2 regions of the Virgibacillus byunsanensis genome follow, and region 2 is predicted to be linked to the other one. Evidence: riboswitches for the same ligand, from Rfam matches in the RefSeq annotation. Region 2 holds a riboswitch; the other holds the start of a gene.
What was found. Region 2 has a riboswitch for thiamine pyrophosphate ahead of ACFQ3N_RS07405 (YkoF family thiamine/hydroxymethylpyrimidine-binding protein). Riboswitches for the same ligand answer to the same signal wherever they lie in the genome.

Region 1: it holds a riboswitch for thiamine pyrophosphate, as region 2 does, so the genes downstream of both, thiT (energy-coupled thiamine transporter ThiT) here and ACFQ3N_RS07405 (YkoF family thiamine/hydroxymethylpyrimidine-binding protein) in region 2, are expected to answer to the same signal.

Annotation. Positions count from the first base shown of each region.
Region 1 covers NZ_JBHTKJ010000030.1:35,136-39,564, forward strand. The annotation lists gene ACFQ3N_RS11790 (hypothetical protein) at 1-57, opposite strand, end outside; gene ACFQ3N_RS11795 (RNA polymerase sigma factor) at 50-613, opposite strand; gene ACFQ3N_RS11800 (hypothetical protein) at 1,265-1,495, opposite strand; gene thiT (energy-coupled thiamine transporter ThiT) at 1,495-2,067, opposite strand; TPP riboswitch at 2,175-2,279, opposite strand; gene ACFQ3N_RS11810 (M3 family oligoendopeptidase) at 2,341-4,113, opposite strand; gene ACFQ3N_RS11815 (N-acetylmuramoyl-L-alanine amidase) at 4,279-4,429, opposite strand, start outside.
Region 2 covers NZ_JBHTKJ010000016.1:22,745-27,173, forward strand. The annotation lists gene ACFQ3N_RS07395 (ABC transporter ATP-binding protein) at 1-877, opposite strand, end outside; gene ACFQ3N_RS07400 (ECF transporter S component) at 874-1,455, opposite strand; gene ACFQ3N_RS07405 (YkoF family thiamine/hydroxymethylpyrimidine-binding protein) at 1,448-2,056, opposite strand; TPP riboswitch at 2,162-2,270, opposite strand; gene ACFQ3N_RS07410 (response regulator transcription factor) at 2,419-3,135, shown strand; gene ACFQ3N_RS07415 (cytochrome C oxidase subunit II) at 3,161-3,577, opposite strand; gene ACFQ3N_RS07420 (D-alanyl-D-alanine carboxypeptidase family protein) at 3,835-4,429, shown strand, end outside.

The DNA.
Region 1 (4,429 bases), on a different contig from region 2:
GTTTTCCATAGAGTTCCGCAATTTTTTAATTTTTGATTCTAATTGGTTGTCATCCATGGGCAATTCCTCCTTTACCGTCTTCCTCATCCAATTTCTCAGCTAACTTTTTTTTGCCACGCATCACTCTTACCTTAATTGTTGATAGTTTAACTCCAGTAATAGTTGAAATTTGATCATATGGTACATCGTGAAAAAAATGAAGTACGATAGGAACCCGGTATTTTTCGTCTAACTGGTGAATACATTGAAGCAATAATTCATCTTCTTCATCACGAATAATGCTTTCTTCCACATGATCAGTTGAAGCGTTACATTTCGTCTGATCATTCTTCAAACGAGTAAACTTATTTAACCAACTAGACTGTTTCCTGTGGTAATCCTTTGCTGCATTCCAGGTAATTTTATAAAGCCAGGTAGTGAAAGAAGATTTACCATCAAACTGGTAAAGAAATCGGTATACTCGTATAAAAACCTCTTGTGACACATCGGGTACATCGTGGTAGGGAACTCCAATTTGGAAAGCAAACCGCTCTACTGTCGAACTATAATGATCAATTAGCCCGCTAAACGCTTGTAAATCCCCATTTTTACAAGCCTTAATTAAATCCTGCACGTATTGTCCCCTCCTTAACTCTCTATCAGTGAAACGTAACGATTAATAAAAAGGTTACATTTAAAAATAAGGATGTTTTAGTAAAGATTGTTGTTTTTGTCACAATAAGTATAAACTGCGACGTAACTTTAGGCTTACTTCTAAGAACGCGTGCTATTACCTCCGTCTGGGATCGCTACGGGCGGATGCTTTCCGCGGGCACGGCTTCAGCCTCCGAAGCGGAAAACCACCACTTCGGTGTCTTCAGACACGTGCTGTTCCCGCAGGAGTCACCGCCCTCCGCTCACCCTGACTGGTAAGGGGTTCTATTAATACTAATACAGTCTCACGACAGTAACAGAAATAAAGCGGAGGAAATACACGTAGACTCCTTGAAAATGTAAAGACCACATTTTCTTCATGCGATGTCTAGCTATGTAGCTTTCCTTATCCTGTGGGAGCAGAGGCCTAGCCTGAGACCCCAGAGAGCGTTAGCTCGAGGAGGCTCATCAGCCGCCCACGGAAAGCGAAGTGTATTTCCGTAGCGGTAGGTTAACCGTCACATAAAGTTACGTCGCATTTTACATCAACTATGAAGTAAAAAAAAACAACAATGCGTGCGAAAGTAGCCAAAAATAAAAACATGTAATTTCGTAAGGAAACTACATGCCATTATTTTTCTTTAAGCTCTTCTGCACAACTATTACATAACGAGCTACCATCTTCATGTACACCATCAAAAAAGCCATTCTCACAATAAATATTTTTCCCACAAGTTTCACACTGTCCAATTAATTCCCGCACCATGATCACCTCTTTCATCCAATTATACATTTTTACAAATAAAAAGATAACCTCTCTAATAGAAGAGAAGTTATCTTTGTTGTGAGCGGAAATTGTCATTATGCTGCTTTTAGTAAAGTTCTCGGCTGTTTATGGAACAGGAAGAACACTAAAATTGTACTCAAAATAAATGACGGTAGCATGTAGGAACCATTATAGACTAATGAATAAATCCACACTTCTTGACCTTCAGGTGCAAATTGTCCCCAAAATACGATTCCTGCGTAAAAATGGGCAATGAATCTTAAAGTTGCACCAATTAACACACCTGACATTATATATATAAAGCTTACTTTAGTCTGGCCATTTTTAATTGCTTGTTGTAGTGGTTTAGCAAACAATCCTGCGAAACCTAATACAGTGAATGCAAATCCGTACTCAATGAATCCTTGTAGAGGTGTTAGGATGGATGCCCCAAAGACAATTTGTAACAGTCCCCATAATAATCCAGAAGTTAATCCACCTTTAATTCCCCAACGAAATGCAACAATAAACACTGGAATCATCGCAAAGGATACTGATCCTCCATTTGGCCATATTTTAAACGCTAAAAACGGAATTATATCTAAAACTAAAGCTAATCCAGTAAACATTGCTACTTCAATTAAAAACAATGTTCGTTTCGAACTCATTAAAATTCCTCCCCTTTTTAAAGCAAATTTCTATAATTTTCCACACAAAAAAGCAATGCCAAGGGGAAGCTTCCTGATGGGGAATCCGCTCACATTGCTTTTTATTCCATCAAAAAAGCCACCATCCCTACGCTAGTATTAACTAACAGGTTCAAAGGGTAAGAACTACAAACATGTTCACTCTCAGCCAAATGGCTCCCCCTGTAGGCTTTATTCATATGCTTTTATGTTACGTGTATTATAACGTATTCGCTAGATTTTGGCAATCAAGTCTTATAGAGATAGAAATTCTTCTACATCATTCACACAAAGCTGAATGGCATCTTCCCAGAAATCAGCTTTTGTTAAATCAACATTTAGATGTTTTTCTGCTAACTGTTCCACATTCATTCGTCCGGTATCCCGTAATAATGCGATGTAATCATCTTCAAAGCTACCGCCTTTTTTCTTGGCATGGGCATAAATACCAAGGCTGAACAAATAACCAAATGTATATGGGAAATTATAGAATGGTACCCCAGTAATATGGAAATGAAGTTTTGATGACCAGAAATTTGGGTCATAATCTTCAATGGAATCACTATATGCTTCTTTTTGAGCCTCAACCATTAGTTCATTTAACCGGTCAACAGAGACCATTCCTTGCTTGCGTTCCTCATAAAAGCGTTGTTCAAAAATAAACCGAGCATGAATATTCATAAAGAATGCAACACTACGTTTGATTTTATCTTCCAGTAAGGACATTTTTTCTTCTTTGTTCTCGGCACTTTTAACAGAAGCATCCGAGACAATCATCTCTGCAAAAGTGGAAGCAGTTTCTGCAACATTCATCGCATACCCCTGATTCAATCCATGGACATCATTCATCACATGCTGATGATAAGCATGGCCTAATTCATGGGCCAATGTTGCGATATTAGATGACGTTCCTGAATAGGTCATGAAAATGCGTGTTTGTTCACTTTCAGGAAAGCTTGTACAAAAGCCTCCAGGGCGTTTACCGGCACGATCCTCAGCCTCAATCCACCGTTTGTCAAATGCCATTTGTGCAAAGTCAGCCATTTTTGGACTAAACTCACCAAAGTGATTCACAATAAAATCTGCACCTTCTGAGTAACTATACGTTTTCACTGATTTATTTATTGGTGCTCCAACATCATACATACTCAGTTTTTCCAGTCCTAATAAATCTGCTTTTTTCTGAAGGAAATCAACAAAAGGTTTCTTATTGTTCGAGATAGCAGTCCACATCGCATCTAATGTTTCTTTTTTCATACGGTTGATTGCTAATGGCTCTTTTAACACACTATCCCAGTTACGATGCTTATATGTTTGCAGGCGAAAACCACCTAAATGATTTAACGTCTGTCCAAATAAATCCGCCTTCTCACTCCAAGCTTTATCCAGTTGCTGAGATACATGTTTACGAACCGTACGATCTGGGTTGCTCAATTTATTGGATGCTTGTCCAACCGAGTACGATTTCACTTCACCATCTTCTTCTATTTCCACACTCATATTCCCAACGATTGTATTATACATTTGACCCCAGGCATGATAACCATCAACAGCCAAATCATTAATTAAAACCTCTTCCTCAGATGACAAAAGGTCTTTCGCCTTTTCTCTATCTTCGTTCAGCACAAAATCAACTTTCTTTAAAAGAGGGTGATTTAACAACTGGTTCCACGTCACATCGTCAATGGAAACTAGCTTTTGAACAAAATTCGTTCTTACTGCATCCATCTTTGCTTTCATTTCACTACGTTTACCAACTAATAGGTTCGCTTTTTCATCCTTTACATCTTGTGCAGTTAAACAACTAATGAAAGCAAATGATTCCCTCAACTTTTTCGTCGTACCTTCCAACTGATCGACCACTTTTTTTAATGATTCTGCGTTTGCAGCATCAAAGCTATTTACCGTTACTGTCAATTGCTCCATCTCTTTTTCAATATCTTCAAGATACGTACGGAACTTTGTCGAATTACTACCACCTGGGAAAATAACATCTAAATCCCATGTAGGATTGTACGTTTTTAGCATCAAACCGCTCCTTCTATAATTGGTTAATATAAAGCCATTTATATTATAACGAAAAATGAAAATATTTTCACTGAAAGGAACCTAATTATACCTCTCTTTATCACAGATAAAAGTAACCAAAAACCCTCCCACAACCTATTGAACATGAGAGGGTTTTTTTAAAAATTAATTTGAAAAAGTGGCTCCTGTTGATGGGTGCGCATAAATTTGGACGTCACCGAAATCCCTTGTATGAATTAGATAAACATGGTTTTGTGTACTCCCTAATATCTCATAGGTTAGTCCACCAAATTTTGATGGTCGTAAAAAACCCCGT
Region 2 (4,429 bases):
GTACATTTTTTACTGTTTCCCAACCAGATGAATCGAGGTGATAAGGGCGGTCTAAAAACTCCTGAATAGTTAAAGGGATAAACTGATTAGGAAAGCCCTTTTGGTTTAAAACATATTGTGTCACTTTCGGAAGCCAAACCCCTTGTTCTTCTATTTGCGGTAACATCGAATCAACTGCATGTCTTAATGAACCATCGTAAAAAACCTCACCATCCCGATTTAATAGAAGACTTCTATCAGCTAATTCAACCCAACCATCTAACTGATGTTCAATAATAATGAGCGCGCAATTAGTTTTATTCTTTAAAGCATGGATAGTTGAAATTAAGTCCTTTGATGCAATAGGGTCTAAGTTTGCAGTTGGTTCATCTAAAATAAGAAGTGACGGCTCTAGAGCTAGAATACATGCTAGGGCAAGCTTTTGTTTTTGACCTCCGGAAAGGGAAGTTATGGTTGATCTTTTATAGGAAAGCATATTAACAAGACGAAGTGCTTCATCAACCTTTTCATCCATCACCTCGTGGGGAACACAAATGTTCTCTAAACCGAATGCCACCTCATCTTCAACAGTTAGCATACAAAACTGTGTTTCCGGATCCTGAAAAACAACTCCAACAGACTGGCTAATTTCACCTGGTCGGTAGTTTGTTGTTTTTCGACCATTTATAAAGATATCCCCACCCATTTCGCCATCTAATTCACGTGGATAAAGCCCGTTTAGACAAAATGTTAATGTACTCTTTCCACACCCACTGGGACCAAGAATAAGCATACTTTCGTTATGTTCCAATTGAAAACTTACATTTGACAAGGTGTTCTTATTTTGTTGATTCTCAAAATGTAGATAGAGGTGGTCAACTTTAATCAATGGATTCATGCTGAACGTTTCATCTTTCGGTATTCTTTTCCTAACGCAAAGTTTGATAAGACACCTGTCCTTGCTAAACCATCACTTAATGCTTTACCTAATAGACCTGCTATCAATGCACCGCTTACCATACGAACGATAAACATCGCTAGTACATAGCCGCTATCTAATGCTGCAAATCCACTTATGAAATAGCCGTAAACAAAACTAGTTATAGCGGCACCAACACCGGCACCCATTAATACCCATAATGAGTAATTTTTCCATCTTGTTGCCGCAAATGCAGCCTCGGCACCAATCCCCTGAATCATTCCAACAATAATTAACATCGGTCCAACTACACTTCCGAGTAAGACTTCGACCATAGCTGCTATTGTTTCGGATAAAAATGCTGCACCAGGTTTTCGTATAATATAGGCAGCGATAATGGAAACGATAAACCAAATACCAAAAATGAGATCGTAACCAATTGGACCAAAGAAGCCAACTAAGATATTACCAACTGGAAAAAAGGCTAAATATACAACACCAAAAACAACTGCAAGTGCAGCCATAACAACGATTTCTTTAAAGCGCCAATTACTCATTGAAGACACCTCCTTTATGTGATGGACTATTTGCTGAAATGGAAACGGTCATAACCGTATGGCTGGACCCTCCTTCAACAGTTGCTGTAAAGACACGCTCTAGTCCATCGAATATAGAAACTGCTTCTCCATCTAGACGAGTCGAATAGTGAGCAGAAGAAACAGTTACATGTTGTTTCATTGCTTCGATTTGTTCATAAATAACATCCATATAATTTCCACCACCTAACGGGTAAAGCGAAAATTTTGCACCTACCGGTTGTTTCATTGTTTTCACTTTTTCTGTATTAATGGTCTGTTCATCTTCTGCCATATAAGCATCACCCGAGGAATCACCAGGACACCCTAATGAGTAGGTTGCTTGAAATGCTACATGTTCACCGGTCTTGGCAGCATGCATGAAAGTAGCTTTTGTCACATCAAATACATGTGTGAGCTTTCCGCGAACCGTCGTGGTGACATCGTCTGTTTTCATATAAACCTTTGATGTGTCCACCTCTTTTAAAGCATCTTTAATAATATCTACAAAGCCGTCACACATTGGGTATACCGAAAAGCTCACTCCAGCAATGTTTGTAGTTCCACAAGTTTGTTCTGTCATACTAAACTCCTCCTGTTTTATGGAAAATTTTCAATATAAAAAGACTGCATCCCGTGGGGAATGCAGTCTGGTTGTATGTTTTGATTGCTTAAAAAGTATAGATACCATACGACGACTGCACTTCCCCACGCTAGTATTATCTAGTTCGGGTACAAAGGGTCAGAACATAACAGTTCTTCTCAGCCGTTGTTTCACAGCTCCCCTAGTGCAACATTCTTTATGCAGTTTTCCTACATCTATCTTAACGAGGATAGTAAACATTGTAAAGCATATTAAAATTTTTACTTTAAAAAATGTGACCTGCGTCACGGAAATGATTGTAAGCTCTTCTTATACTGAAATTAGAAACAATGTATTTGGAGGTGGCTTCATTGAAAAAAGTACTATTCATTAGTAGTAATGAAGACCGTAAACAAGATTTATCTGCATTGTATTTGAATCCGCAACACATTTGTAAACAGGTTCAAGAAGAATATGAGGTTTTAGCCCTGTTAAGGGAAGAAATTTTTGAAATAGTTTTACTTGACCTGACGATGGTGGAAGTGAATATATCGAAGTTTTGCAGTAAAATCAAAGACGTTTCTGATATTCCTATAATGATTGTAGCGGCATGTGAACAGCAAGACAAAATTGTTAAAGGCTTACAATCAGGTGCAGATGATTATATTATTAAGCCATTTAGTGCAGAAGAATTGTTAGTTAGAATAGAGATATTGACACACCGGAAAAAAACCGATAATCACATTGAAATAAATGGTTTACTATGGGATGAAGATCGACATGTTTGTTCTTACCATAAAAAGGCGATTAAGTTAACACCTAAAGAATTTACTATAATGGGTCACTTAATGAAGCATACGAATCAAGTATTTGCTAGAGAGCAATTAATTGACTTGATATGGGGCTATAATTCAGTCACAGATGGTAGAACAGTAGATTCACATGTACAAAATATGAGGGTGAAGATTAGGAATTCAGGCTTTCCAATTGATGATTATGTTAAAACGGTATGGGGTGTAGGGTATAAATGGACTAATCGAACGGATATTAATAATATAAAAAGAGCTGTTCCTAGTTGAGCAGCTCTTTTCTTATCTATCGTAATTATACAACAACCAATGTAGTTACCATTTCGCCATGTCCTTCTCCACACATGATGTTACAGTAGATTTTATATTCCCCTGGTTCTTCAGGTGTAAATGTTGCTTGACCTTCGCCATCGATTTTTACATCAAATTCATCGATACTAATACCGTGGTGACCTTCTTCATTTGTAAGTGTTATGGTAACTTCCTCGCCAGATTGTACTACATATTCTTCTTGGCCTAAATCAAAGTTAGTTGCTGTGATGTTAACTTCGTTGTTAGCTTCAGCTTCTAAAGAACTGTTGTCGTCGCTTTGCTCTGTAGTATCTTTATCTGATTTTTTAGTATCTGCGTTAGCACCACTGTCATCTCCGCCACACGCTGCAAGTACTAAAATTAAACTTAAAAATAATGTTAATAATAAACTTTTTTTCATCATTATTCCCTCCAATTAATTTCTTATTTATTACCTTTACAATAGTGATTATAGAATAAAAGTATCCATTTTTTATGGAGAAAATGAGACGAAAAAATGAACAATAATAAATTATAATTAAATACCTAAATTTACCTGTTACAAGCAATTAACAATTCATTCATCTATATTTTTTAGGGGTAAAATTCATTTATAATTGAATTAGAATAATATCGGCTAAGTTAATTTTTATCAAAGCAGGTGAAATAGTGAAACAGATGACAGTAATCATTACAACAATCCTAGCTCTGAATATAATGTTCGTGCCAAAAGCCCTAAGTTCACCGGACACAAATCCGCCACTGGTAAATAGTGAAGCGGCGATCATGATAGATTCCGATTCTGGTACAGCACTCTATGAAAAAAATGCAACTGCTCAAATGTACCCAGCTAGTTTGACTAAAATCGCTACAGCTATCTTTGCAATCGAATCTGGTAAACTAGATTCTGTTGTCACAGTTAGTCGTAATGCTAGAGAAACAGAAGGAACGAGAGTCTATTTAGAAGAAGGGGAAAAAGTGCCCTTAAAAAAACTTATACAAGGTCTGTTGATTAATTCCGGAAATGATGCGGGAGTAGCGATTGCAGAACATATGAGTGGAAGTGTTGAGGCGTTTTCTGCAGAAATAAATGATTATCTGGAAAACGTAGTCGGCATAGAAAATACGCATTTAGAAAATCCACATGGACTTTATGATCCTGACCATGTCACTACTGCAGAAGATTTGGCTAAACTGACCCAATATGCAATGAATAATGAAATATTTCGGGAGATTTTTGGAACAAAAGAATTGAAGTGGAACGGAGAGAAGT